DNA from 3 places in the Mesorhizobium sp. M0601 genome. Region 1 is predicted to be linked to each of the others. Evidence: predicted binding sites of a transcription regulator. Region 1 holds the regulator's gene; each other region holds the start of a gene.
The links. The regulator LexA, encoded in region 1, represses DNA repair genes until DNA is damaged. The targets are predictions, from matches to a motif close to TGTTCNNNNTGTGTTCNG.

Region 2: the regulator LexA is predicted to act here: its motif matches at 2,208-2,225, upstream of NKI41_RS10655 (single-stranded DNA-binding protein).
Region 3: the regulator LexA is predicted to act here: its motif matches at 6,662-6,679, upstream of NKI41_RS13325 (helicase-related protein).

Annotation. Positions count from the first base shown of each region.
Region 1 covers NZ_JAMYQK010000039.1:35,143-44,958, forward strand. Annotated here, with positions in the region: gene moaC (cyclic pyranopterin monophosphate synthase MoaC) at 1-377, shown strand, start outside; gene NKI41_RS26500 (molybdopterin molybdotransferase MoeA) at 377-1,582, shown strand; gene NKI41_RS26505 (hormone-sensitive lipase) at 1,590-2,420, opposite strand; gene kynU (kynureninase) at 2,516-3,763, opposite strand; gene lexA (transcriptional repressor LexA) at 4,211-4,945, shown strand; gene NKI41_RS26520 (ComEC/Rec2 family competence protein) at 4,939-7,404, opposite strand; gene gltX (glutamate--tRNA ligase) at 7,501-8,922, shown strand; gene gltA (citrate synthase) at 9,102-9,816, shown strand, end outside.
Region 2 covers NZ_JAMYQK010000008.1:55,756-65,571, reverse strand. Annotated here, with positions in the region: gene NKI41_RS10680 (hypothetical protein) at 1-182, opposite strand, end outside; gene NKI41_RS10675 (ATP-dependent Clp protease proteolytic subunit) at 179-784, opposite strand; gene NKI41_RS10670 (SRPBCC family protein) at 811-1,335, opposite strand; gene NKI41_RS10665 (ArsR/SmtB family transcription factor) at 1,332-1,646, opposite strand; gene NKI41_RS10660 (cupin domain-containing protein) at 1,729-2,118, opposite strand; gene NKI41_RS10655 (single-stranded DNA-binding protein) at 2,327-2,839, shown strand; gene NKI41_RS10650 (OsmC family protein) at 2,962-3,387, shown strand; gene NKI41_RS10645 (MarC family protein) at 3,396-4,025, opposite strand; gene NKI41_RS10640 (hypothetical protein) at 4,100-4,630, opposite strand; gene NKI41_RS10635 (helix-turn-helix transcriptional regulator) at 4,717-5,544, shown strand; gene gyrA (DNA gyrase subunit A) at 5,692-8,502, shown strand; gene NKI41_RS10625 (hypothetical protein) at 8,556-8,708, opposite strand; gene coaD (pantetheine-phosphate adenylyltransferase) at 8,904-9,404, shown strand; gene NKI41_RS10615 (peptidylprolyl isomerase) at 9,481-9,816, shown strand, end outside.
Region 3 covers NZ_JAMYQK010000011.1:108,865-118,680, forward strand. Annotated here, with positions in the region: gene NKI41_RS13300 (ABC transporter permease subunit) at 1-407, shown strand, start outside; gene NKI41_RS13305 (amino acid ABC transporter ATP-binding protein) at 404-1,174, shown strand; gene NKI41_RS13310 (CarD family transcriptional regulator) at 1,252-1,833, opposite strand; gene fdxA (ferredoxin FdxA) at 2,201-2,539, opposite strand; gene NKI41_RS13320 (RNA-binding S4 domain-containing protein) at 2,688-3,074, opposite strand; gene NKI41_RS13325 (helicase-related protein) at 3,087-6,494, opposite strand; gene phbB (acetoacetyl-CoA reductase) at 7,226-7,951, opposite strand; gene NKI41_RS13335 (acetyl-CoA C-acetyltransferase) at 8,056-9,240, opposite strand; gene phaR (polyhydroxyalkanoate synthesis repressor PhaR) at 9,519-9,816, shown strand, end outside.

The DNA of each region.
Region 1 (9,816 bases):
TGATCCTCGCCGGCGACGCCAAGAAGGGCGACGTGCTGGGCACCGCGCGCATTGCCGGCATCATGGCGGCCAAGAAGACGCATGAACTGATCCCGCTTTGCCATCCGCTGCTGCTGACCAGGATATCTGTCGATATCGAGGCGGACGCCGCGCTGCCCGGCCTGAAGGTGACAGCATTGACCCGCGTCACCGGCAAGACCGGCGTTGAGATGGAGGCTCTGAGTGCCGTCTCGGTCGCTTGCCTGACCATCTACGACATGGCCAAGGCGGTCGACCGCGCCATGGTCATCTCCGGCATAAGGCTGGTTGAAAAGACCGGCGGCAAATCCGGCGACTACAAGATCACCGGAGACGGGGCCACCGAGGCAGGCCGATAATGGTGCTGGTCCCAGTTGCCGAGGCGCTCGAGCGCCTGCTGGACGGCGCAGCAGCGCTGCCGGGCGAACGCGTCGCACTGCTGGATGCCGCCGACCGCGTGCTGGCGGAGCCGGTTGTGGCGCTCCGCACCCAGCCGCCGTTCAACGCCTCCGCCATGGACGGCTATGCCGTGCGGGCGGCCGATATCGCGTCCGTACCGGCAAGGCTTTCGGTGGTCGGCATGGCGCCGGCCGGACGCGGCTTTGCCGGAACGGTGCAGCAGCGGCAGGCCGTGCGCATCTTTACCGGCGCGCCGCTTCCCGAAGGCGCCGACACTATCGTCATCCAGGAGAACGTCCGCGATCTCGGTGGCGGCAGCGTCGAAGTGACGGAACGGACGGTGCAGGGGCGCAACATCCGCCGCCTCGGGCTCGATTTCGCCAAGGGCGATGTCCTGCTGCCCAAAGGCCGCCTGCTCGACCCGGCGGCCTTGCCGCTGGCGGCATCGGCCAATCACCCCGAGGTGCGCGTGGTCAAACGGCCGCTGGTGGCCATCATCGCCACCGGCGACGAATTACTGCCGCCGGGCAGCGATCTTGGCCCCGACCAGATCATCTCCTCCAACGCCTATGGTGTCGCCGCTGCCGCACAGTCGGTCGGTGCGCGCGCGCTCGACCTTGGCATCGCGCCGGACCGCAGGGAGGCGATCGCTGCGCTGGTTGAAAAGGCCGTGAAGGCTGGCGCGAACGTCATCGTCACGCTGGGCGGTGCCTCGGTCGGTGACCACGACTTCGTCCATGACGTGCTGACCGGGCAAGGCATGACGCTCGATTTCTGGAAGATCGCCATGCGGCCGGGCAAGCCACTGATGTTCGGGCGGCTGGGAGACATTCGCTGCATCGGCCTGCCCGGCAATCCGGTGGCAAGCCTGGTCTGCACTCAGCTCTTCCTGAAGCCGCTGCTGGCGCGGCTCGGCGGCCGCGCCTTTCAGCAGGATATACGTCGGGCACGGCTCGGTGCCGCCATGCCGGCCAACGATCTCAGGCAAGATTATGTGCGGGCTGTTGTCATAGATGACGCCGGTACGCTCGTGGCGACGCCGTTCGGCATCCAGGACTCCTCGATGCTGAAAATGCTGGCCGATGCCAACGGGCTGATCGTTCGCGCGCCGTTCGCGCCTGCCGCGGCGACGGGCTCCCCCTGCGACGTGCTGATGCTACGCTGAACCTGCCTCACTCCGAAATCAAGGTCCGGGTCAGCGGATGGTCTGGATCGGCCAAACCGTCGATGATGTTGAAATGATGCCGGTCAGGTTCGACCACCGAGCTGGTCGCGGAACCCAGGCCGATCCAGATGTTGGCCAGCAACGCGCTCTGACGCAGGAATTCGGCGCGCTCGCCGCCGCCGGCCCAGCAGGTCAGGCGGGCCTTGTCCATCGGGCGCAGCAGCACCGGACTTTCGGCCTGCGCCTCGGCCTCATCGATCGCCAGCGTCTCGTTCATGCCGGTGCGCATGATCGGGCGCAAATCGTGCACCCCCGAGATCGACACCACATGACGAACGCGCCGGACCACTTCGGTCGCCAGCGGCGTCGTCGCCGTAACCATCCGGCTAACAAGATGGCCGCCGGCCGAGTGCCCGGTCAGCATCAGCGGCCCTGCAACCGTCGCCGCCGCCTTGCCGATCGCCGCGCCGACCTCCTTGACGATGCCGCCAATGCGTATCTGCGGACAGAGCGTGTAGGACGGCATCGCCACCGCATAGCCGCGATCAACAGGGCCAGCGGCAAGATGCGACCAGAAATTCTTGTCGAATTCCATCCAGTAGCCGCCATGAACGAACACTACGAGTCCCTTGGGCTTGATGGCCGGCAGGAAAAGATCGAGCCGGTTGCGTGGGTTGTCGCCATAGGCCATGTCGAGCCGCGCCCTGCCCTCGGTCGAAAGCACGTCGCGGAAAACCCGCGCGGGCTCGATCCAGGCCGCCGGCCAGCGATCGCTGCCGGCTATGTTGGCGCCGTTGGCATAGGCGTTGTCCCAATCGGCAATGTGACGTTCGAACACCCTGCGCCCTCCCTGGCATATGGCCCTGCAGCGTAGCCGTAAGCATCGCGCGGCGCGTCGTCGCCAGCCTCACGATTCCAGCTCTCGCATCAATCTCAAGTGACAGCTGCTTTGATGGCGAAGCGCGCATCCTTCCACGCACCGGTGTGCAGGATGTCCTCAAGCACTTTGACGGCCTGCCAGACATCGGCATAGCCGACATAGAGCGGGGTGAAGCCGAAGCGCATGGTCGATGGCGCGCGAAAATCGCCGATCACGCCACGTTCGATCAGCGCGCGCATGACCTGGTAGCCATGCTCATGCATGAATGAAATCTGGCTGCCGCGTTTTTCCCCATCGCGCGTGCTTTCGAGCGTGAGCCCGTAAGTGCCGCACTTTGCCTCGACAAGCTCGATGAACAGATCCGCCAGCGCGATGCTCTTCTTGCGCACCGCCGTCATGTCGACATCGTTCCAGATGTCGAGCGCGCCCTTCAGCGTGCGCATCGACAGGACCGGCTGCGTGCCGCACAGAAACCGGCGGATGCCGGTGCCGGCCGCATAGCCTGGCTCGAAGGCGAAGGGCCGTGCATGGCCCCACCAGCCGGTGAGCGGCTGCTGGATGTCGGAAAGATGCCGCTCAGCCGCATAGATGAAGGCAGGCGCGCCCGGGCCGCCATTCAGATATTTGTAGGTGCAGCCAACGGCAAAATCGGCGTTTGCCTTGTCGAGCTCGACTGGCATCGCGCCGGCGGTGTGGCAGAGATCCCAGACGATCATCGCCCCGGCTTCCTGAGCCCTGCGCGTCAGCGCCGGCATGTCGCGCAGTTCGCCCGACTTATAGTTGACGTGGTTGACCAGCACCACGGCGGTGCGTTCGTCGATCAGCTCTTCGATGGTCGGCGCGTCGACTCCCGAGAGGCGCAGCAGCGTATCTTTTCGCGTCGAAACCACACCCTCGGCCATGTAGAGGTCCGTCGGAAAACTATCGCCCTCGGCGACGATGACCTGCCGCTCCGGTCGCATGGCCATGGCGGCGTGCAGCAGCTTGTAGATATTGACCGATGTCGTGTCGCAGACCACTGTCTGGCCGGCCGCGGCCCCGATCAGGCGCCCGAGCTGGTCGCCAAGTTCAAGCGGCATGTTGAACCAGCCGGCCGTGTTCCATGCGCGGATGAGATCATGCGACCATTCTTCGGTCGCGGCCTTGTGCAGTTCATCGAAAGCGGCACGTGAAGCAGCTCCTAGCGAATTGCCGTCGAGATAGATCACTCCTTGCGGCAACACAAAGCGGTCGCGCATCGCGCGCAGCGGATCCGCGGCATCCATCGCCTTTATGGCCACGAGATCGGGAATTCCTGTCATGATTTGTCTGCTCCCCCAACATCCAACGCAACGCCGGACACGCATCGACTGTTCTTCCATTACCTGGTTGCGCGCAGCAAGGCTCCACCGGCGAGAAGCAGCCTGACCAGGCGGTGGAAACCGGGACTTAACCCGAGGTTGGCGTTTTGAGTTCGTTTCGTTCACGGTGCATCGACCAAACCGCACAGTCGATACGGGTTCAATTCCGTGCCTTTTGCCGACCGACGGCCGATGCCAGTGCTGCCTTCTAGGAGGCCAGAAGGGCGCAAACGAAAGCAGAATCAAGGCGATGAGGCTCGCGGCGGTGAAAATGCGGTACGCCGGTAGGGGACGTCGTTTGTTTCCCGAGCCTTAACGCATTCATTAAACTTTAAACAGTTGCGGAACACAACTGGAACAGATAGTGTTTGTTCTGGGTTTGTTTTTCTGATTCTGTTGGGGGTCGCTATGCTGACACGCAAACAACACGAACTGCTTATGTTCATCCACGAAAGGTTGAAGGAAAGCGGTATCCCGCCTTCATTCGACGAGATGAAGGAAGCGCTCGACCTGGCTTCCAAATCCGGAATCCACCGGCTGATTACGGCGCTGGAGGAGCGCGGCTTCATTCGCCGTTTGCCCAACCGGGCCCGTGCGCTGGAGGTGCTACGCCTGCCTGACTCGATCGCCCCCGGCCTCAATGCGGCGCGCAAGTTCTCGCCGAGTGTCATCCAGGGCAGTCTTGGGCAAGGCGCCCCTCGGCAAGGCAAGCCGACATCGTCGCGCGTGCCCGCAGCCGGAAATGACGACGATGTCGTCGCCGCCGTTTCGATCCCGGTGATGGGCCGCATCGCTGCCGGTGTGCCGATCGACGCCATCCAGCACCAGACGCATTCGATTTCGGTGCCGCCGGATATGATCATGGGCGGCGAGCATTATGCGCTTGAGGTCAAAGGCGATTCGATGATCGAGGCCGGCATTTTCGACGGCGACACGGTGATCATCCGCAATGCCGATACGGCGAGCCCCGGTGAGATCGTGGTGGCACTGGTCGACGAGGAGGAAGCGACGCTGAAGCGGTTCCGCCGCAAGGGCGCCTCGATCGCCCTGGAAGCCGCCAATCCGGCCTACGAGACGCGCATCTTCGGACCAGACAGGGTCAAGGTGCAGGGCAAGCTCGTCGGACTGATCCGCCGCTACTGAGCTCCGCCCTTGGCGCCGGCTTTGGGGTTGTCGGCCCGGCGGTATGGCGGCAGGCCCCGTGCCGCGCGTGAAAATTTCCGCTGCACGTGCCAGGGCCGGTATGATTTTTCGACGGCGAAGCGGATCTCGGCGCGTGTTGCCGCTTGTGGATCGAAATAGACGGCGGCACTTCCCGCGCGCGCCAGTTGCCGTTTGGTGACGACGAGGACCAGCCGGTCGTAGTAGCAGGGGTTATGGGCGGTGGCGTCGTCGATGACGATCAAGCTGGCAAAGGCGCAGGCTGGCCGCGCAGTATCGCGGTCCTTGGCTTGCGCGATGATCGCGCCGGATGGATGCCTGGCAAGGCAGAGGCCGTCCGTGCAAATGAACGGCATGCCCGGCGGTAGGTCGGCCGGATCGGCAATGTCGAATTGCGGGTCGTTCTTTCCAGGTGTTTCCGGCGCGACGATAGCCTCTGATGTGAGCGCGCGTTTCCAGTTGTCGATGGTGAACTCATTCGGGCGTGCCCGGTTGACCGCGAGTTCACCGCTGCCGATCGGCAGCGCGACCAGCCGTGCGTCCTCCGAGACCAATACGTCGGGTATGCGTGTCTGCGTTGTCGTCAGCAAGCCGGCGAGCGCAAAAGGAAGTGCCGCCAGCCGCAACCACGTCGTCGCCATGCTGGCAATGACGAGGGCGATCGTCACCAGAAGGACGGATCTCAGCGAAATCAGCCCGACCGCATCGATCGGCGAGCGCTCCGAGATCCACCCGGACAGGGCGATCATCGCCGTCAGCCCCTTGCCCATGACATAGAGAAAAGGGCCATCCGCACCGAACGGCATCGCCAGCGCGCTGAGAACGGCGAAGGGCATGACGACCAGTGACACGATGGGCATGATGGCCAGATTGGCGAACAGGCTGAGCGGCGCCACGCGCTGGAAATGCCATATGGCGAAAAGCGCCGTGGCGCTCCCTGCAATGATCGAGGTCATCGCCAGACCGCACATGCCCAGCAGGACCTTTCGAGTGGCAAAGCGTAGCGGCGACTGCCGCGGCGGCGGCGTGGTGGCCCTGCCGGCGCGGTAATCGGACCAGCCTGCATAGGCGCCGACAAGGGCCGCCGTCGCGGCGAAGGACATCTGGAAACTCGGACCGACCACCTCGTGCGGCGACACCAGGATGACCGCGATGGCCGAGATCGCCAGGTTGCGCATGGTGAGCGCGGCCCGGTCGAACAGCACGGCGATAAGCATCACCGCCAGCATGATGAAGCTGCGTTCGGCCGCCACGACAATGCCGGAAAAGACGAGGTAGGCCGCAATCGAAAAAAGCGCGGCGGCCGCGGCATATTTCTTGACCGGCCGTCGGGATGAGAAATCGGGAAACAGCGCGAAGGCACCCCGCAGCAGCGCCATGATGGTGCCGGCGACCAACGCCATATGCAGCCCCGAGATAGAGATGATGTGGTAGATGCCGGTGCGCCGCATCGCTTCGTTGATCTCCTCGGGAATGCCGGCGCGCACGCCGACGATCAGCGCAGCAGCAATCTCGCCCTCGGCACCGCCGATGCGGCTGCGGATATGGTCGGCGATGGATTCGCGCGCGTCTTCGATCGCGGAAGAAAGCTGCGCGGCAAGCGGCATGCTGCCCGACGACACGACTTTCGGATTGCCGAGAAAAAAGCCGCTGCCGCCGATACCGGCGAAATAGCTGTCGAACGAGAAATCATAGCTGTCGGGCCGCACCGGGCCGGTCGGCGGCAGCAGCCGCACATAGCCGGTGATCTCGGAACCGGCGGTCAGCTCAGCCGGTATCTTCATCGCCGAAACGCGGACCCGTTCCGGCATGTAGCGCAGTGTCGGCCTGGCCGTTGAGATCACATCGATTGTCAGCCTGATGCGGCCGCTCGCCATGGGCTCGTACGATACGACGCGACCCGTCAGCCGCGTCGAGATTTCGGAGCCGAGCATATGCGTTCCGACACGCCATGTCTCGAACTTGGCGGCAAGTACGCCAAGCGCGCAGAGCAGCGCCACCATGAAGCACAGGCGCGTCCTGGGCCATGACCGCGAGACGACGGCACAAAGGGTCGCGAGGAGCGCGATTGCGATCGGCTGTGGAAAGGCCGGCTCCACCGACAGCCCGAAATAAACGACCACCCCGCATGCGAGGAACACCGGCACCAGCAGGAAGGCGATGCCGCGGTCGAGTTCCAGACCGGCCGCCGTGGTTACGCTGTTGCGGATACGGGACGGTGACGGGAGGCGGAAACGCCTGGGCAGGCGTACGATGGGCTCGCCCGCGGGCACGAGAACCGTTGCTGGGTCGCTGGCCGGCAGCGACGGAGCATCGAAGCGCGGAGCAGGTAGCAATGCCGGTGCCGGCAGGACAGGCGGGGGAGCGGCAAACAGCAAGGGTTCGCTGACGTCGCTGCCAACGTCCTCGCCCTCGCCCGCACCACGGCCTCGCACAGCCATCGGGTCTGCCCCTTGCGCCCTCGACCTCCTATGCTACATGAACGCGCAACGCGCGAAAGTCCGCAAACCCACTTCCTTCGCCCGCCTGAGAGTTCCATGCCCGATAAGGTCGTCACCCGTTTTGCCCCCTCGCCCACCGGCTATCTGCACATTGGCGGCGCGCGCACGGCGCTGTTCAACTGGCTGTACGCCAAGCACACGGGCGGCACGATGCTGCTGCGCATCGAGGATACCGACCGTGAGCGGTCGACGGATGCGGCGACGGCAGCCATTCTCGACGGACTTTCCTGGCTCGGACTCACCTGGGACGGCGCGCCTGTCTCGCAGTTCGAGCGCGCGCCGCGCCATCGCGAGGTGGCCGAGGAGCTGGTGCGCGTGGGCAAGGCCTATTACTGCTACGCGACGCCGGCGGAGCTGGAGGCGATGCGCGAGGCAGCGCGAGCCAAGGGGCTTCCGCCCCGCTATGATGGGCGCTGGCGCGACCGCGACCCGTCGGAGGCGCCGCCCGGCGCCAAGGGGGCGATCCGCATCAAGGCGCCGACAGACGGCGAGACGGTGGTGCATGACCGCGTCCAGGGCGACGTGCGCTTTCCCAACAAGGATCTCGACGATTTCATTATTCTGCGCTCGGACGGCAATCCCACCTACATGCATGCCGTCGTCGTCGACGATCACGACATGGGCATCACCCACATCATCCGCGGCGACGATCATTTGACCAACGCCGCACGCCAGACCGTAATCTATCAGGCCATGGGCTGGGAGGTGCCGTCGATGTCGCATATCCCGCTGATCCACGGTGCCGACGGCGCCAAGCTGTCGAAGCGGCACGGTGCGCTTGGCGTCGAAGCCTATCGCGCCATGGGCTACCTGCCGGAGGCGCTGCTCAACTATCTGGCGAGGCTTGGCTGGAGCCACGGCGACGATGAGATCATGTCGATCGCCGACATGATTACATGGTTCGACATTGGCGACGTCAACAAGGGCGCCGCCCGTTTCGACTTCGCCAAGCTCGAGGCGCTTAACGGCGTGCATATGCGCCGGATGAACGACGCGGCGCTGCTCGACATCTTCATCGCCACTCTGCCCTATCTAGAAGGCGGCCCGGCAATCGCCGCTCGCCTCGACGACAGACGCAGGGCGCAACTGCTTGCCGCGTTGCCGGGCCTGAAGGAGCGCGCCAAAACGCTGGTCGAACTTGTTGAAGGGGCTGCATTCCTTTTCGTCGAACGGCCGCTGCCGGTCGACGAGAAGGCGGCGGCGCTGCTCAGCGGTGAGGCGCGCGCGATCCTGCGGGGCGCTCATGCGGCACTAGCCACGGTTTCGGGGTGGTCTGCCGCCTCAGCCGAAGCCGCGATCCGCGACTATGCGCAGGCCGCCGGCCATAAACTCGGCGCCGTGGCCCAACCTTTGCGCGCCGCGCTCACCGGCAAAAGTACCTCGCCAGGTGTGTTTGATGTGCTTGCCGTGCTTGGCCGCGAGGAAAGCCTGGCGCGGATCGCTGATCAAATCGATTAGCAAACTGGCCCAAGAAGATTGGCATTGAAAGGTGTGTTTCGCAGTGCAACATTGGGTCTTGGCCTAATCTGCCGCGCAGATTCAATTGCGGGCGCAAATGTGCGTATTCCGATGCTTTTGACGTGTTGGGTTCAGATATTTTGCCTTTGCCGGCCTGAGGAAACAAAAAGGAGTTTGCTATGACCGAACCTGCGACAAAAATGGAATTTGGCGGCAAAACCCAGGCATCGACGGCCAAGCTGGAACTCGGCGGCAAAACCCATGAATTCAAGATACGAAGTGGTTCGGTAGGACCGGACGTCATCGACATCGGTTCGCTCTACAACACCGCCGGCGTCTTTACCTACGATCCCGGTTTTACGTCGACGGCGAGCTGCGAATCGGAAATCACCTTCATCGATGGCGGTGCTGGCATTCTTTTGCACCGCGGCTACCCGATCGACCAATTGGCCGAGCACGGCGACTTCCTCGAAGTCTGCTATCTCTTGCTCTATGGTGAACTCCCGACCAAGGCGCAGAAGGACGATTTCGACTACCGGGTGACGCGCCACACTATGGTGCATGAGCAGATGTCGCGCTTTTTCACCGGCTTCCGCCGTGATGCGCATCCGATGGCGGTGATGTGCGGCGTGGTCGGCGCGCTGTCGGCCTTCTATCACGATTCCACCGATATCTCGGACCCCTATCAACGCATGGTCGCGTCAATGCGGCTGATCGCCAAGATGCCGACGATCGCGGCGATGGCCTATAAATACCACATCGGCCAGCCATTCATTTACCCGAAGAACGAGCTGAATTTCGCAGCCAACTTCCTGCATATGTGCTTCGCCGTGCCTTGCGAGGAATACAAGATCAATCCGGTGCTGGCCCGCGCGATGGAGCGCATCTTCATCC
Region 2 (9,816 bases), on a different contig from region 1:
GCCATACCCACCAGCATGTTCGTGCCGGCAACGGTAGCGATGGCAAGGCATAACAGGCTGGATGAGCGGCTGGCGGTCATCGCCGGACTATAGTGCCGCGATAGCGGCAAGACCAGACCGATGGCGCTGAAATTGCGGGCGCTCAATCGCCTCAGTTCCGTCCGCCGGCCCGGCTCGTTCATGCGGCCTGCTTGCGAGTGTCGAAAACATGGTCGACGAGGCCCCAATCCTTGGCCTCCTGCGCGGTCATGAAAAAGTCGCGGTCGAGCGTGCGTTCCACTTCTTCGTAGGTGCGGCCGCAATGGCGGGCGTAAAGATCGGTCATGCGCCGCTTGGTGCGAAGGATGCCCTCGGCATGGCGCTGGATATCGGAGGCCTGGCCCTGGAAACCGCCGAGAGGCTGATGCAGCACGATGCTGGTGTTGGGTAGCGCGATGCGCCGCCCCGGTGTGCCGGCCATCAAAAGGAACGAGGCCATCGAGGCGGCGAAGCCCATACAAACCGTGGAGACCGGGCAACTGATATACTGCATCGTATCGTAGATCGCGAAACCGCTGGTCACCACGCCGCCCGGCGAGTTGATGTAGAGCGAGACCTCCTTGTCGGGATTGTCGGATTCCAACGACAGAAGCTGGGCGCAGACCAGCGCTGAGGTGCCGTCATCGATCGGGCCGTTGATGAAGACGATGCGCTCGCGCAGCAGCCGCGAAAATATGTCGAAGGCACGTTCGCCGCGGCTCGACTGCTCGATCACCATCGGCACCAGATTGGCAAGGCCGCTCATCGGTTGTCTCCGTTGACTGTTGTCGTTCAGGCCGCGCGCAGGAAGAGGCGCGGGGTGTTTGCGGCGATCTGCTTGTGCCTGGGAGTGTGCGCGTCAAAGGAAAGCCGGCAACCGGCGCCTGCCATCGCGATCTCCGGCACTGCTGCCCGAGCAAAACCATCATGGACGATGCGCAGATGCGTGCCGCCGGAAACGGTGCGGTCGAGCGTAAAGGTGACGATGCTGTCCACTGGGCTGTCGTTCATTGCGCTGTCCAGGGGATTGCCGGGCGGCACCTGCGTATCGCCGGGCGCCGGCCGCTCCCGCCAGGAATAGCGCAGCAGCCGTCCGGGATCCGCGTCGAGGATTTCGCACTCGATCGGCGCATTCGGCGCTTTAAAGGCAAAGCGGTTGCCGATTTCGGGCTTGATGTCGTTCGGCATCATCCAGGCCGCGAGCAGGTCCGGCACCGTCAGCGCCCGCCACACCTGTTCCGGCGGTTCGGGCAGCTCGCACTCGAACTCGATCTTGTCTGCGGCCATTTCGGCGCGTTCTTTGCCTCGGTTGGTCATTGGTCCATGTCCTTCAAAACCGTCTTGAGCCTTTCGATGCGCTCTGGCCAGAACGCACGGTAGCGTTCGATCCAGCCGAGCAGTGGCGCAAGCCCCTTCGGATCGACGCGGTAATAGGCGTTGCGACCGGCCCGGCGCTCGACCACGAGGCCGGCGCCGCGCAGCACTGCGAGATGTTGCGATACCGCCGGCTGCGATACCGGTATGCCAGTGCGCAGTTCCGACACCGTCATCTCGCCGTCGGCGAGCCGCTCATAGACGGCGCGACGCGTTGGATCCGCTAGTGCCCGAAAAATGTCTGCTTCGATCATGCCGAAAGCATAAGTAAATACTTATCGGTTTGGCAAGCCGTGTTTTTTAAGACAGGCGGTATTTTTTAAGACAGGCGAGGTTTTACAAACTCGCTGGAAGCCAGCGTCTCACCATGTCGGGGGATCCGTTGAACGTCGCCTCGAAAACTGGTGACGCGAGCACAGCATGAATATGAAGCAATTCGGAGCCGACGTTTCGGAAGCCATGTTGCCTGTACGCGGCGACAACAAGCGACTGTCCGGCAGTCAAGACGAGATGCTCTTCGTCGATCCACATCTCGGCCCTGCCAGCGATGACGGTAAGTACGTCCTCGACCGGGTGCCAATGTGTCGGGGCGCCAACGGTGGGTTCGACCCATTGTTCAAACATGCAAAGTTGAGTTGCGCCGTTGCGGGCAGAGACATGCATGCGGGTCTTTACTCCCGTCCGCCACTCTTCTTGCGGCTGATCGTTATGCGCAACCATCTTCATGCGTTCGCCTCGATCCCATGGTCTGTGGAAATTCGACGCCAAGACACTACTTCTTACTGACAACTATTGACAGTGCAGGGCCTGTCCTATAGAACGAAAAGAGAACAAAAACCTTGTGGGAAAAGGCAGCGACGGCAGGCAGGGATTGTCCATAGCCTGTAAGGTGCGGCGACAAAAATTCGGTTTCGGATGAGCGCGGAGAAGTATCATGGCGGGTAGCGTCAACAAGGTCATTCTGGTGGGCAACCTCGGGGCGGACCCTGAAATCCGCCGCCTGAATTCGGGTGACCCGGTCGTCAACATCCGCATCGCGACGTCGGAAAGCTGGCGCGACAAGACGTCCGGAGAGCGCAAGGAAAAGACCGAGTGGCACAATGTCGTGATCTTCAACGACCAGATCGCCAAGGTGGCCGAGCAGTATCTGAAGAAGGGCATGAAGGTCTATGTCGAGGGCCAGCTGCAGACGCGCAAATGGCAGGACCAGACCGGCAATGACCGCTATACGACCGAAATCGTGTTGCAGAAATTCCGCGGCGAGCTGCAGATGCTCGATGCGCGGGGCGAGGGCGGCGGCCAGGTCGGCAACTATGCCGGTGGTGGTGCGAGCCGCGGTTCCGATTTCGGCCAATCCGGCCCGGGCGAAAGTTTCAATCGCGGTGGCGCCAACAAGGGCGGCGGCGGTGGTTCGTCGCGCGAGCTGGACGACGAAATCCCGTTCTGATTTCTCGGGCGGACTGCCCTTGCGGCGAAAAGCGCCGGCACCTTGGCCACGAAATGGCGTCCCGAAAATCTGTCTTGGATTTTCGGGACGTTGTGCGTTTGAGCGGTGAAAGGACGTATCAGGTGAAGGCAAGGGTCAAATGGGTCGAGGAGCGCACTTTCGTTGGCGAGTCCGCCAATGGGCACAAGCTGGTGCTAGGCACTGCGTTCGGGCCGGAGGGCAAGACGCCGGGGCCGAGCCCAATGGAACTGGTGCTGATCGGCACTGGCGGCTGCTCGGCCTATGACGTGGTCCATATCCTCGAAAAGGGGCGCGAGGCGGTCGAAGATTGCGTGGTCGAACTCGATGCCGACCGAGCAGAAGCCGATCCCAGGGTGTTCACCCGCATTCACATGCATTTTGTCGTCAAGGGCCGGTCGCTATCACACGACAAGGTGAAGCGGGCGATCGGGCTTTCGATCGAGAAATACTGCTCGGCCTCGGCAATGATGGCCAAGACTGCCGAGATTACCCACGACTTCGAAGTCATTGAAACGACAGCGAAGTAGGGCTGTTCCTACGTCGCCATCAGCGCCTTGATGCCGTCGGCGACGAACTGTACGGCGAGCGCCGCCAGGATGACGCCGAGCAGCCTTGTCAGGATCGAACGGCCGGTTTGGCCGAGGATACGGTCGATGCGCTCTGACAGCACGAACACCAGGTAGGTGATGACGAGGCAGATGGCGATGATGCCGACAAGGGCTGTCTGCGCGCCCAAACCCTGAAACGAGCTTGAGAGCAGGACGGTCGCCGAAATCGCGCCGGGACCGGCAATGAGCGGGATCGCCAGCGGAAAGGCGGCGATGTTGTGGATCATGTCCCTGGTGATGGCGACGTCGCCGATCTTCTCCTTGCGGTCCTGCCGGCGCTCGAACACCATTTCGAAGGCGATGAAGAACAGCAGAAAGCCGCCGGCGACGCGGAAGGCCGGCAGAGTGATGCCGAAGACTGACAGGATCGACGCGCCGGCGATTGCGAACAACGCCATTACCAGGAAGGCGATGACCGAGGCGCGCACGGAGACCTGGTTGCGCTCCTCGCGGTTCATGCCGCGGGTCACGGCGAGGAAGAGCGGCGCCAGGCCGGGCGGATCGATCGTCACCAGTATGGTGACGAAGGCGTTGAACAGGCTGTCGAAGCTCGGCATGCTGACCCTCCCCGCCGGCAAAGCCGGATAACGGGATTGGTAGAGCAAAGCGGAGCCAGTGGAAACCGTGCGGATCAGGGGCTGACGGCCCGGCGCGCCAGAAACTCGACTTCAAGACGCCAGGTAGCGCCGTCGTCCTGTGAGCGTTCGCCCAGCCAGCGGAACGAATTTTCGGTGATGCGCGAAAAGCTCCAGCGCACAGCAGATCCGGTGCCGTCTGCGCCTTGCTGGATGATGGTGTCGCCCTCGGCACGGCCGAGCTGGCGGCTGTAGTACTGATTGCGCGGATCGCTCCAGAAGATGTGCCAGGCGTCAACGCCGGGATCGTAGACGCGCAACGTCGTGCCATAGAAGGTCCATTTGCCGAGCGAGGGCGAGGGGCCGGCGTCACGGGCAGGCAGGATCCATACGTCCTGGATCGCGCGGCCTTCGAGCACCCAGCCGAAATGCACTTCGCCGCGCCCGGTCAGCACCTGACCGTCCTCGAGATGGCGCGTGGCGTCGAACGTCCAGGCGCCGACGAAGCGGCCATAAAGATTCAGTTTCTCGGCAAGGGCCGGTACGGGCCCATCGCTGTGCAGGACCTTGGCAAAGGAATTGGACATGGCTTCGCTCTCATCTTGTCAGGAGACCGGCAAGCATAGACGCCGACAGGGGTTCTGCGCTTGGGAAAAGTTGCTATGTTTCGGCGATGACGACGAGCGCGCACAGGCTGGCGTCGGGCCGAGGCTGGCAGGTGTCGGATGTCATCTGCACCGCCAGCGCCGCCGACAGGCCATTCGAGGAGGAGCATCGGGATTTCTGCGTTGCCGCCGTAACCAACGGCACCTTCCGCTATCGTGCGCGCGAGGGCACGGCGATGCTGGCGCCGGGCGCGCTCCTGCTCGGCAATCCCGGCACATGCTACGAATGCGGGCACGAGCATGGCGCCGGCGACCGTTGCCTCTCCTTCCATTTCGGACCGGCCTATATGGAGCGGATCGTCGCCGACGTGCCGGGCGCCAAGACGCTCGATTTCGGAACGCCGCGCCTGCCGCCCTTGCCGGCGCTGGTGCCGCTGCTTGCCGAAGCGGAGGCGGCGCGCGAGATGGCCGACACCGGCGTGTTCGAGGAACTCGCCCTGCGCATTGCCGGTGCCGCGGTAACTGCGGCTTGCAGCGCTACGGATCGGGGACGGACGCCGAGCCGCCGTGACCAGAAGCGTGTCGCCGAAGCGGTGCGGCGCATCGAAGTCGATGCCGACCGGCCGATCTCGCTTGCCGAACTCGCCGACGAGACCGCCACCAGCCCTTACCATTTCCTGCGCACCTTCCGGCACGTTGCCGGTATGACGCCCTACCAATTCCTGCTGAGAGCGCGGCTGCACAGGGCAGCCGTGCGGCTGCGGACGTCGGATCAGACGATTTCGGCGATTGCCTTTTCGGCGGGATTCAACGATCTATCAACCTTCAATCGCCGTTTCCGGCGGCTGATGGGCGAGGCGCCGGGTACTTATCGCGCCCGCCGGCGACGCCCGTGAAAGGGTACACGGCCATATCGTCGCAATTGGTTTATCCTTTTGAATTTGCCGCTAAAAACCACACTGGAAAACTGCCGCGATTGTTGGAGTTTCAGGCTGGCTTCCTATATAAGCACCAAGTGATTCCTGATTAGATTGTGATCCGATTTGACCGACCAAAAGACACCGCGCGGCGCCGACGGCGGCCCCACCGGCATCGAGCCGATATCCATCATCGAGGAGATGCAGCGCTCCTATCTCGATTACGCCATGAGCGTGATCGTCAGCCGCGCGCTGCCGGACGTGCGCGATGGCCTCAAGCCGGTGCATCGCCGCATCCTCTACGCCGCCTATGAGAGCGGCTATCACTGGAACCGCAAATATGTGAAATCGGCACGCCCGGTCGCCGACGTGATGGGTAAATATCATCCGCATGGCGACGCCTCGATCTACGACGCTTTGGTGCGCATGGCGCAGGATTGGTCGCTGCGCGTGCCGCTGATCGACGGGCAGGGCAATTTCGGCTCGATCGACGGCGATCCGCCGGCGGCGATGCGCTACACGGAATCGCGGCTGACCAAGGTCGCGCATGAGTTGCTGGAAGACATCGACAAGGACACCGTCGATTTCCAGGACACTTACGATGCGTCGGGCAGCGAACCGAAAGTCCTGCCGGCGCGCTTCCCGAACCTGTTGGTCAACGGCTCCGGCGGTATCGCCGTCGGCATGGCCACCAACATCCCGCCGCACAATCTGGGCGAGGTCTGCAACGGCGCCATTGCCCTCATCGATAATCCGGCGATCGACCTTCCGGCGCTGATGGAGATCATTCCGGGACCGGATTTCCCGACCGGCGGCATCGTGCTTGGCCGTTCCGGCATCTACAGCGCCTATTCGACCGGCCGCGGCTCCATCGTCATGCGCGGCCGCGTCAACGTCGAGGCGCGCGGCAACGATCGTGAATCGATAGTCATCACCGAGGTTCCCTATCAGGTGAACAAGGCGTCGATGATCGAGAAGATGGCCGAGCTGGTGCGCGACAAGCGCATCGAAGGCATTTCCGACATTCGCGACGAGAGCGACCGCCAGGGCTACCGCGTCGTCATCGAACTGAAGCGCGACGCCGTCGCCGATGTCATCCTCAACCAGCTTTACCGCTTCACCCCGCTGCAGACGTCCTTCGGCGCCAACATGGTGGCACTGAACGGCGGCAAGCCGGAATTGCTGACGCTGACCGACATGCTGAAGGCGTTCGTCGCCTTCCGTGAGGAGGTGATCAGCCGGCGCACGAAATTCCTGCTGCGCAAGGCGCGCGACCGCGCCCATGTGCTGGTCGGCCTTGCCATCGCTGTTGCCAACATCGATGAAGTCATCAAGCTGATCCGCAGCGCTCCGGATCCGCAGACGGCGCGCGAGCAGTTGATGGAGCGGCGCTGGCCTTCGGGCGACGTGGAATCGCTGATTCTTCTGATCGACGATCCGCGCCATCGCATCAACGAGGATGGTACCTACAATCTCTCCGAGGAGCAGGCGCGCGCCATCCTCGAACTGCGCCTGCAGCGCCTGACCGCGCTCGGCCGCGACGAGATCGCCGACGAGCTGAACACGATCGGCGACGAGATCAAGGACTACCTGGACATCCTCTCGTCCCGCGCCCGCGTCCAGCAGATCGTCAAGGACGAGCTCATCGCCGTGCGCGACGAGTTCGGCACGCCGCGCCGCACCGAGCTCGCCGAGGGCGGGGCGGACATGGAAGACGAGGACCTGATCCAGCGCGAGGACATGGTCGTCACGGTCAGCCATTCCGGCTACATCAAGCGCGTGCCGCTGTCGCTCTACCGGGCGCAGCGCCGCGGCGGCAAGGGCCGCTCCGGCATGTCGACCAAGGAAGAGGATTTTGTCACCCGGCTGTTCGTCGCCAACACGCACACGCCGGTGCTGTTCTTCTCCTCGCGCGGTATCGTCTACAAGGAAAAGGTCTGGCGCCTGCCGATCGGCAACCCACAATCGCGCGGCAAGGCGCTGATCAATATGCTGCCGCTCGAACAGGGCGAGCGCATCACCACGATCATGCCGCTGCCGGAGGATGAGACGAGTTGGGGCGAGCTCGACGTCATGTTTGCCACCACGCGCGGTACCGTGCGTCGCAACAAGCTGTCGGACTTCGTCCAGGTCAACCGCAACGGCAAGATCGCCATGAAGCTGGACGAGGAAGGCGACGAGATCCTCGGCGTCGAGACCTGCACCGACAATGACGACGTGCTTTTGACGGCAAGTTCCGGCCAGTGCATCCGCTTTCCGGTCAGCGACGTACGCGTCTTCCAGAGCCGCAATTCGGTCGGCGTGCGCGGCATTGCGATGGCCGATGGCGACCGGGTGATCTCGATGGCGGTGATCGAGCATGTCGATGCGCCGCCGGCGGAACGTGCCGCCTACCTCAAGCGGGTGGTGGCCGAACGCCGGCTCGCTGCTGACATCGCGGCCGGCGAGGAGGAAGAAATCCAGCTCACCAATGAAGAGGTCGGCGAAGAGGCGGAGCTTTCCGACGACCGCTATGAGTTCCTCAAGGCGCACGAGCAGTTCGTGTTGACGGTGACGGAATATGGCTACGGCAAGCGTTCATCGTCCTACGATTTCCGCCTGACTGGCCGTGGCGGCAAGGGTATTCGCGCCACCGACGTCTCGAAAACAGCCGAAATCGGCCGCCTGGTGGCGACCTTCCCGGTCGGCAATGACGATCAGATCATGCTGGTTTCGGATGGCGGCACCGTTATCCGTGTTCCTGTGAACGGCATTCGTTTCGCCAGCCGCGCCACCAAGGGCGTTACCATCTTCAATACCGCAGAGGGCGAGAAGGTCGTTTCGGTGGAGCGAATTTCAGAACCGCAAGCGGATGAAGAGATCGAAGAGAGTGTCGATGCTGAAAGCGGCGCTGTTGCCGATGCCGATGGTAGGGAGCCCGATACTTCCGTCGAGTGAGTTTGGCACGACGACGCCAGCCCTGTGGGCCGGCGTGTGAAGACACCCGCAATCTAGAAGCGGCGATAAGGCCTGCGGTTGCCGAAGCCTTCGAACCGCTTGGTATTGGCCTTGGCGCGGACGCGCTGTGCTTCCTGATGCAACCCGAATACGGTGGCGATCAGCATGGCGACGGTCATTGCGGTGGCGAGCATGTAGATCAGCATGTGCGTGTTCTCCTGCGCCTAACAACGATTAGATGGGTGTTTGGTTTCATCTCCTGCAGCTGCAACTTAGTGAACACTGCGTGAAGCTGTTGTCAGCGGCACATTCATCTGTCGTTCACGTCGGCCAAAAGGTTCACGGCGCGGGCTGGCGATCGGATTTGCCTTTAGGAGAGAGGCTCGCTAGAAGCACCTGCCATGACCGAACGCATCGCCCTTTATGCCGGCTCTTTCGACCCGCTGACCAACGGCCATCTCGACGTGCTGAAGGCGTCGCTGGCCGTGGCGGATACAATCTATGCGGCGATCGGCATCCATCCCGGCAAGAAGCCGTTATTTTCCTTCGAGGAACGGGTTGGCCTGATCGAAACGGCCGCGAAGGCGGAATTCGGCAGCGACGGTGCGCGTATCAAAGTAGTCGCCTTCGACGGGTTGGTAATCGACGCGGCCAGGAAGCATGGCGCCTCGATCATGATCCGCGGCCTGCGCGACGGCACCGACCTTGACTATGAGATGCAGATGGCCGGCATGAACGAGACCATGGCGCCGGAGCTGCAGACGGTGTTCCTGCCCGCCAGCCCTTCAGTGCGCACCATTACCGCCACACTTGTGCGCCAGATAGCTTCGATGGGAGGCGACATCCGCCCCTTCGTGCCGGCGGCCGTGGCCGGCGCGCTCACCGCCAAATTCGCGAAATAAAATGCATGTCACCCAAAAGTGGAACCCGGCTTTGGGTAACGACATGCATGAACGAAGATATTCGGAGAAAGATCCCATGCAGCTGAAAAAGCTTGCCTTCTTGCTTGCCGTGCTTGCCGGTCTTGTGACCGCATCCGTGTCGGCCTTTGCCGCCGATCCGGAAAACACCATGATCGTAACGCTGAAGGACGGCGACGTGACCATCGCGCTGAGGCCCGACCTTGCGCCGAAGCACGTCGCGCAGATCAAAAAGCTGGTGCGCCAGGGCGCCTACGACAACGTCGCCTTTCACCGCGTCATTGACGGCTTCATGGCGCAGACCGGCGACGTCAAGTTCGGCAACATGAAGAGCGGCTTCAATGCCGACGCTGTCGGCACCGGCGGCTCCGATCTTCCTGACCTGCCGGCCGAA
Region 3 (9,816 bases), on a different contig from region 1:
CACTGATCGGCTTCACCTTGAACATCGGTGCTTATTCGTCGGAAATCATCCGCGCCGTCATCGGTTCGGTGCCGAAGGGTCAGTGGGAAGCGGCCTATTCGATCGGCATGACCTGGGCCCAGGCAATGCGGCGCACCATTCTTCCACAGGCGGGGCGCGTCGCCGTGCCGCCGCTGTCCAACACCTTCATCTCGCTGGTCAAGGACACTTCGCTCGCCGCCGCCATCACCGTGCCGGAGATGTTCCAGGCAGCGCAGCGCATCGTCGCCACCACCTATGAGCCGCTGATCCTCTATGTCGAGGCAGCGGCCCTCTATCTGATCATGAGCTCCGTGCTGTCGGCCTTGCAGGCGCGGCTGGAAACGCGGCTCAACCGTTATGGTGGCTTCCTGGAGGCGCGCGCATGATCGGCCTCACCAACATCGAAAAGCGTTTCGGCGACAATCTTGTGCTGAAGGGCGTGACCGTCACCATCGAGGAAGGCAGCGTTACGGCGCTTGTCGGACCGTCGGGCGGAGGGAAGAGCACGCTTTTGCGCTGCATCAACCTGCTCGAGCTCCCGACTTCAGGCACGGTACGGATCGGCGACGATGCACTCGAATTCCGCCCCGGCGGCAGGATCTCGACCAGGGATATCCAGCGGCTGCGGCTGCAGACCGGCATGGTGTTCCAGAATTTCCAGCTGTTTCCGCATCGCACCGCGATCGAGAACATCATGGAGGGGCTGGTGACGGTGCTGAAATGGCCCAAGGAGAGGGCGCGCGAACGGGCGCTGGCCCTGCTCGAAAAGGTCGGCATGGCGCACAAGGCCGATGCCTGGCCGGCGACGCTGTCAGGTGGCCAGCAGCAGCGCGTGGCGATTGCCCGGGCGCTGGCGCCTTCGCCGAAAGTCCTGCTCTGCGACGAGCCGACCTCTGCACTCGATCCGGAACTGGCGCAGGAGGTGGTCGACGTGCTCGGCAAGCTCGCCAGCGAGGGCACGACCATGGTGATGGCGACGCATGATCTGCGGCTCGCCTCGAAGATCGCGCGGGAAGTGGTGTTCCTCGATGCCGGCAACATCGTCGAACAAGGCCCGGCCGCGGTGCTGTTCAGCAACCCGGAGCGCCAGCGGACCAAGCGGTTCATCGCCACGCTGAAGCACGAGGCGGAAAGGGAGGGCGGCGAAGGTTAGATATGCCCGTCGCCGGTCAGCCAAAACAAAAAACCCGGCGCGAGGCCGGGTTTTTCTGGATTCGAAAGCAAAAAAACTCAGGCGGCTTCTTCCTGCTCGGCTTCCTCGTTGTCGGCCTTAGCGCCGCGCTTCGGGCCCTTGTTGAGGTTCACCTCGATGAGGCGGACCGCTTCGGTCTCCGACATGCGGTTGACGGCCGCGATCTCGCGGGCCATGCGGTCGAGGGCCGCCTCGTAGAGCTGGCGCTCGGAATAGGACTGCTCCGGCTGGTTATCGGCGCGGTAAAGGTCGCGCACCACTTCCGAGATCGAGATCAGATCGCCGGAGTTGATCTTGGCGTCATATTCCTGGGCACGGCGTGACCACATGGTGCGCTTGACGCGGGCGCGGCCCTGCACGACCTTCAGCGCGCGCTCGACATAATCCTCTTCCGACAGCTTGCGCATGCCGATCGAGGTCGCCTTGGCGACCGGCACCTTGAGGCGCATCTTGTCCTTCTGGAAGTCGATGACGAACAGCTCCAGCTTGTGGCCCGCGACTTCCTGCTCATCAATCGAGACGATCTGGCCGACACCATGCGCCGGGTAAACGATGTATTCGCCGGTCTTGAAACCGTGGCGCGCTGCGGTGGACTTCTTCTGCGGGGTGATCGTTGCCATTACGCCCTGAACTCCTTGTTGTGGTACCGGCATCGTGCCGGCCCGAACTCGTGCGACCGGGGTGACCGGTCCTTAGCCACACAACGATGACTCACCGGAAAGGCCAGGACCGGCAAATCGCAACATTGCGACCGCCTGCCCCAGATCGCTCTGGTCCGGATTGAGAAATTCACCTTTCAGTGATTTGGGGCGTTTGCGCCATAAATCGACGTTGTGTCACCGGCATGTTTGGCTCATATAGCACAAAAAGTCGGAAGAATCAAGGTTTTGCTGCACGCGCGAAGGCCGCGCGCCGTCGCCGCCTGTCAAGGCAGTTAATGTATCACGTCTGTTACGCGGCGTCAGGCCACCGCAGCCGGCAGGCTCGTCAGTCGCCTTCGCCGGGCTCCGGGGAGAAATATTTCTCGAACTTGCCAGTTTCGCCATCGAAATTTTTAGCGTCGGCCGGCGGCTCCTTCTTGGCGGTGATGTTGGGCCATTTCTCGGCATATTCGGTGTTGATCTGCAGCCATTTGTCGAGACCCGACTCGGTGTCGGGCTTGATTGCGTCGGCCGGGCATTCCGGTTCGCAGACGCCGCAATCGATGCACTCGTCCGGGTGGATGACGAGCATGTTCTCACCTTCGTAGAAGCAGTCGACCGGACAGACCTCGATGCAGTCCATGTATTTGCATTTTATGCAATTGTCGGTCACGACATAGGTCATTGGTCGGCTCCGGGACGTCCCATTTTGTTGGGCTTTTTTGGTGAGGTAACGCCTTTGTCCGCTGGTGGCAAGGGCGGCCCCTGTCAGCGGTGCCGCGGTTTCCGGAATGGAATTCCGGAAGGCCGGCAAAGCGGGCGTTCGACCTTGCTCAATCGTCGCCGAGCAGGTGGTCGGTCTGGCGGCGTTCCTTCTTCGTCGGGCGACCACTGCCGGCCTCGCGCAACGGCGGCACCGCATCCGGAAGCGCCTCGCCCTTGGGCGCTGGGGGCGGCGACATGTCCTCGTAGAGCAGGCGGGCCTCTTCGGCCGGGCCACGCCGTACGCCGGTGCCAAGGACTTTCCAGACGAAGATCCGCCGCTCCAGCGTGATGGTCAAAACGTCGCCCGGCCGGACCGTGTCGGAGGCCTGCGCTGCTTTGTCGCGATTGATGCGGACGCGTCCGGCGACGACCAGCTTGGCTGCCAGCGTGCGCGATTTTACCGCGCGCGAGAAGAACAGCCACTTGTCGATGCGCTGGCGGGCATCAGTGACCATTGGACGAGCAGCTTACTTCTTCAGCTGGTCGCGCAACGCGGCGAGCTTGGCGAACGGCGAGTCCGGGTCGAAGCGGACCGGGCGTTCCTCACGCGGCTTTGGCTGGAAGGCGGGTTTTGCGCCTTGGGCGCCGCCTTTGCCGTCCTGCCGGCCAGCCTTCCAGTCGGGCCGGTTTTCGCGCCGGTCCGGGCGTTCACCTTGCGGCTTGCCGGCGCGCTGCTCTGCCGCCTCGCCTTGCGGCCTGGGCTTGAACTTGCTGCGATCGAAGCGCGGCTTGCCGGCGCCGTCGCGCTGGTCGTGGCGCCCCTGACGGGCGGGCCGGTCGCCCGGCGTCGCTTGCCCGCCGGCATCTACCGGCGCATCGCTGCGGCTGTCCGGCGCAGCTTGACCACTGCGCGCGCGATGGTCCCGATGATTGTCCCGGGGGCGGTTGTCATGCTGGCGATGACGCGGGCGCTGGTCGAAACGACCCTGCCGCCATAACAGGACAGGTTTTGGCTCCTCGGCTTCTGGAGCAGCTTCGCCGGAGACAGCTTCCGTCGTTGCTGCAGGTTCGGCCGGCGATGCTTCCGTAGTTTCGAGAACCGGCGGCTCTGCCGGTGCCGCAGCCTCAGTTTCCGCCCCAGGTTCCGCCGTTGGCTCGGCCGCTGGTTCCGCAGGCGCTTCAGCAGTCGCCTCCGCGGCGGGCCGGGTCTCTTGCGTGACTTCTGCCGCAGCTTCAGGGGCTGGAGCTTCGGCGACAGGCTCTGCCGTCGCTTCGGTCACAGCTTCGGCCGCCGCCTCCGCAACAGGAGCCGCATCCGACACAGGTTCCGAAGCCTCCGCCGGCGGCTCTGCCGCGGCAGATGCTTCCGCCATCCTCGCCTGCTCGACGCGCGCAGTCTCTTCCGCCGCCTGCTTTGCAGCGGCAGCTTCACGCGCGGCATTGTCCTGTGCTTCGAGCCGCGCCTTGACCTCGGCCGCCGGTTTGGCATCGGCGCGATAGCCGAGTCCCTTCAGGATTTCTTCCATGTCGTCGGCGGTGGCGCCGAGAATCGACATCATCGGCGGCGTCACCATGAAGGACTGGCCGTCATAGGCGCCGTCGGGGCGAGGCCCGAGGCCCGGCTTCCAGTTGGTCGCCGGCCGGATCAGGTCGGCCAGCCGTTCGAGAATATCGACGCGTACAGCACGCCGGCCAAGATTGCGGTAGCCGGCAAGCTTGTAGAAGGTCTTGTCGAAGGTCGGATCGATGACCACCGAGGTGCGGCCGGAGGCCAGTGCGTGAACGACATCGCCGAAGCCGGGCTTGTCCTTGCCGTCGTTTCTCAGCGCCCACAGCAGCGTTATCAGCCCGGCCGGCGCCGGTTTGATCAGCGCCGGCACGAAGACATGGTAGGCGCCGAAGCGCACTCCGAGACGGCGAAGCGCCGCGCGGCCTTCCTGGTCGAGCGACTTCATCTCGTCGGCGATGTCGCGACGGTTGATGAGGCCGAAATGCTCGACAAGCTGGAAAGCGATGCCGCGGCCGATGCCGGTGATCTGCTCGGCATTCTTGAGATCGACCAGCGGCTTCAGCAGGGATTCGATCTGGAAGTTTACGAAGCGCTCGGCGCGCGCCGCAACCTTGTCGCGTGCCGGGCCGGTGAGTTGCTCGTCGGCCAGCAGAACCAGACGCGGCTTCAAAGCGTCTTCGCCGGCGACCAGCGTGCCGATCGGCGCGCCGATCCAGCGCAGCGTGCCATCCGAACCCAGCGCGATGTCGCCATTGGCCGAGGCGCCGAAGCGCTCGGCCCGCGCCTCGAACTCGGCGGCAAGCGCCTTCTGCGCCGCCGCCCGCACCGCCTTGGCGTCTTCGCCGCCGGCGCTCTGGTCGGCGGTGAAGCGGAAACCTTGCAACTCGCCGACGTGATGGCCTTCGACGAGGACGGTTCCGGTTGGGCTGATTTCGGCTTCAGGCATCGTGTTTTCTCTAAGGCGCCGCATGAGGACGGAAGTCCTGCGGTCTACAAAACGTTTCGTCAACCGCTCATGCAGCGCATCCGACAATCTGTCTTCGATTTCGCGCGTCTTTTCCTGCCAGTGTGCCCGATCGGCCAGCCAGCCGGGCCGGTTGGAAACGAAGGTCCATGTGCGGATCTGGGCAATCCTGTGCGACAGCGTGTCGATGTCGCCTTCGGTGGTGTCGGCACGGCGCACCTGCTCGGCCATGTAGTTCTCGTCGACATGGCCGTGCCTGGCAAGGTCCATGTAGATGGAGGCGATCAAGTCGGCGTGCTGGGCCGGCGCGATCTTCCTGTAGTCGGGCAGCGCGCAGGCTTCCCACAGCAGCGCCACGCGCCTGGCATCGGTGGTGAGTGCCCGGACGTCCTCGTCGCGCGACAGATGCTCGAGCGCCTGCGCGTCTACTGCCGGCAGCGCGCGCGTCAGGCCTTCGACCGGAGCGTTGGTCTCAATCGAGCGCTTCAGCGCATCAAGGTTGGCGAAATCGAAATGCGCGGTGCGCCACTGCAGTACTTTCACCGGGTCGAAATCATGCGCCTCGATTTTGTTGACCAGTTCATCATCCAGCGGATCGACCTGGCCGGTGACGCCGAAGGTGCCATCGCGCAGATGCCGGCCGGCGCGGCCGGCAATCTGGCCGAGCTCGGCCGCCGTCAGGTTGCGGTACTGGTAGCCGTCGAATTTGCGATTCTGGGCGAAGGCGACGTGGTCGAGGTCGAGGTTGAGGCCCATGCCGATGGCGTCGGTGGCGACGAGGTAGTCGACGTCGCCCGACTGGAACAGCGCCACCTGGGCGTTGCGGGTGCGCGGGCTGAGTGCGCCGAGCACGACGGCGGCACCGCCCTGCTGGCGGCGGATCAGCTCGGCGATGGCATAGACCTCGTCGGCCGAGAAGGCGACGATCGCCGTGCGCCGCGGCAGGCGGGTCAGCTTCTTCGAGCCGACATAGGCAAGATGCGAGAGGCGTGGTCGCGTCACCACCGACACGCCCCGCAGCAGGCGCTGCAGAATGCCGTGCATGGTGGCCGCGCCCAGCAGCAGCGTCTCCTGGCGGCCGCGCAGATGCAGGATGCGATCGGTGAAGATGTGGCCGCGTTCGAGATCGCCGGCGAGCTGGACCTCGTCGATGGCAACGAAGGCGGCGTCGGTCTCGCGCGGCATCGCTTCCACGGTGCAGACCGAGTATTTCGCGCCCGCCGGCTGGATCTTTTCCTCGCCGGTGATGAGCGCCACCTTATGGGCGCCGACCTTCTCGCAGACGCGCGTATAGACCTCGCGGGCAAGCAGCCTGAGCGGCAGGCCGATGACGCCGCTTTCGTGCGCCACCATGCGTTCGATGGCGAGATGGGTCTTGCCGGTGTTGGTCGGGCCGAGCACGGCCGTCACGTCTCGACCCGACAGGATCAGCGGTTCAGTGTGTTTCGGATGGATGTTCATCGGCCTGGAAATAAGGCTCTCTGCCTCGCATTGTCGGGAGCGCGCCCATATTGGCCGCGTATGACAGGCGACACATAGGGATTTCGGGCGCGAAGCGAAAGCGGAATATGCCGAGGGCAGGCCGATTGGTTGGTTCGAAGCCAGAAAATCTGTTCCCGATTAACAGTTGGAACGAGTCTGGAACGAATCAGCGACGAATCACTGACTCGCGCTGATTCAGGGTTTGTTCACGGCTACATCTGGGTTTTCTGTCGGCGTACCTCACCACATGCTGAATCACGGAAACTGGCCCGATTTATGCAAGCGGCATCCAAGCGAGCACTGCGGTTAACCTTTGCCGGCGAATGGTCGTGGCCGGCCAATCTGCTTCGCACAACGTTATGAAATTATTGATGTTTCCTAACGCGCTTTAATCATTTCGAGGGTGTTTTCAGCTCTCGCCGTTAACGTTCCGCTCAAAGCCGGAACGAATCGGCGACGAATCAGAGATAGCCGAAGTTTCTTGGTTTGTTCACCGCAACATGTTGTGTTGTGGACAGCTTTTCCACCGAGAATCCACAGGCTGCCGGGCGGCTTTTGCACAAGCTGCGAGTTTGCCGTTAACCTTTGCGTGCCGGATTGGGGCAGCGTGCTGCATCGAGATCTTGCAACGGGAAGACCGCTATAGAAACGGGCCGTTTTGCAGGCCCGTTCGTCCAAGCGCGGATCTGTCTCAACGTAAAGACAAACGATCAGGCGACGTACTGGCCGCCATTGGCTGATATGGTCGAGCCGGTGATGAAACCGGCATCGTCGGAAGCGAGGAAGACGACGCAGCGCGCGATCTCCTCCGGCTCGCCGAGACGACCGACCGGGATGTGCGGGATGACGCGCTCGTTGAGGACCTTCTCGTCCATTGCCTTGACCATCTCGGTGGCGATGTAGCCGGGGCAAATGACGTTGACGGTGATGCCGGCGCGCGCGCCTTCCTGGGCCAGTGCCTTGGTGAAGCCGATATCGCCGGCCTTCGAGGCCGAATAATTGACCTGGCCGACCTGGCCTTTCTGGCCGTTGATCGAGGAGATGGTGATGATGCGACCGAACTTGCGGTCGCGCATGCCGCCCCACAATGGATGCGTCATGTTGAAGACGCCGGAAAGGTTGGTGTCGAGGACCTCTTTCCATTGCTCGCGGGTCATCTTGTGGAACATCGCGTCGCGAGTGATGCCGGCATTGTTGACCAGCACCGAGACGGGACCGAGATCGGCTTCGATCTGTTTGATGCCGGCGGCGCAGGCCTCGTAGTCGGCGACCGACCATTTATAGACCGGGATGCCGGTCGCGGCCTTGAACTTTGCCGCCGCTTCTTCATTGCCGGCGTAGTTTGCGGCGACCGAATAGCCGGCGCTTTTCAAGGCGACCGATATCGCCGCGCCGATGCCGCGCGACCCGCCTGTGACGATTGCAACCTTTATCATATGTCCTCCCGGGAAATGCAGATGACTGAGCGTTGAAGCGGTGGGGTTTGCCCTCTATTCCCTACTCGCTTTGCGCCAGCATCCTATTCGTATCGCTTGTCTCATCACAATGCTTCCACGCACATGGCAACACCCATGCCGCCGCCGATGCACAGCGTGGCAAGGCCTTTCTTGGCACTTCTGCGGCGCATCTCGTAGACCAGCGTGTTGAAGATGCGGGCGCCCGAGGCGCCGACCGGATGGCCGATGGCGATGGCGCCGCCATTGACGTTGACGATGGCCGGATCCCAGCCCATGTCCTTGTTGACGGCGCAGGCCTGCGCGGCAAAGGCCTCGTTGGCTTCGACCAGATCGAGGTCGCCAACCGACCAGCCGGCCTTGGCCAGCGCCTTGCGCGAGGAGGGGATCGGTCCCGTCCCCATGATCTGCGGGTCGACACCGGCGGTCGCCCAGGAAACGATACGCACCAGCGGTGTGATGCCGCGCCTTGCGGCTTCCGCTTCGGTCATCAGCACCACGGCGGCGGCGCCGTCGTTGATGCCGGAAGCATTGGCAGCCGTCACCGTGCCTTCCTTGTCGAAGGCGGGCTTGAGCTTGGTCATGGCATCGATTGTCGCGCCGTGGCGGATGTATTCATCCTGGTCGACTACGGTGTCGCCCTTCCTGCCCTTGACTGTAAAGGCAACGATCTCGTCCTTGAATTTCCCGGCTTTCTGCGCGGCCTCGGCCTTGTTCTGGGAAGCCAGTGCGAACTGGTCCTGGTCGTCGCGGGTGATCTGAAACTGGCGGGCGACGTTCTCAGCGGTGTTGCCCATATGATAGCCGTAGAAGGCATCGGTCAGGCCGTCCTTGATCATGGTGTCGATCAGCCTGAAATCGCCCATCTTGACGCCACCGCGCAGATGCTGTGCATGCGGAGCCATCGACATCGATTCCTGGCCGCCGGCAACGATGATCCTCGCGTCGTCCTGGGCGATCTGCTGCATGCCGAGCGCGATGGCGCGCAAGCCCGAGCCGCAGAGCTGGTTCAGGCCCCAGGAGGTCGCCTCCTGCGGTACGCCGGCAGCCATTGCCGCCTGCCGCGCCGGGTTCTGCCCTTGAGCCGCGGTCAGAATCTGGCCGAGAATGACCTCGTCCACCTCCTTGCCGTCGACGCCGGCACGGACCAGCGCTTCCCTGACGGCGACGGCACCCAATTCATGGGCTGGGGTGTTGGCGAAGGCGCCGTTGAAGGAGCCGACGGGCGTGCGCGCTGCACTGGCGACAACGATGGCGTTGGAAGCGGACATGTTCTTCTCCAGGCTTTCGGGGAATGATTTCGGGTGCCGTCGGGGACTTTTCTTGCCCTTTCCACAACCCGAGTCAAACCCGAAATGGGCATGGCGTCCCACTCCCGCAAGTATGCCGCCCGTCGCTGCAACGGCGGCCCGTCCGTGCTGCGCAGCATAAAATGTTCCCGCACTGCACAAACTGCTTGGATTCATGACGCTTTTGCGCATATCCTTTAAAAAGGCGCAATCGTTACCGGCGGCTTACTTAAGCTGCCCGGTGTCCGGGGAGGATGCAGATGGCCGCAAAAGACGAACCTATTGTTATCAAGAAATATGCCAATCGCCGTCTCTACAATACGGGCACCAGCACCTATGTGACGCTCGAGGATCTCGCTGAAATGGTCAAAAGAGGCGAGGACTTTACTGTCCAGGACGCCAAGACCGGTGACGACATCACGCATCCGGTACTGACCCAGATCATCTTCGAGCTGGAGAACAAGGACGGGCAGAACATGCTGCCGATCCCGTTCCTGCGTCAGCTCATCGCCTATTACGGCGACCAGATGCAGATGATCGTGCCGAGCTTTCTCGAAC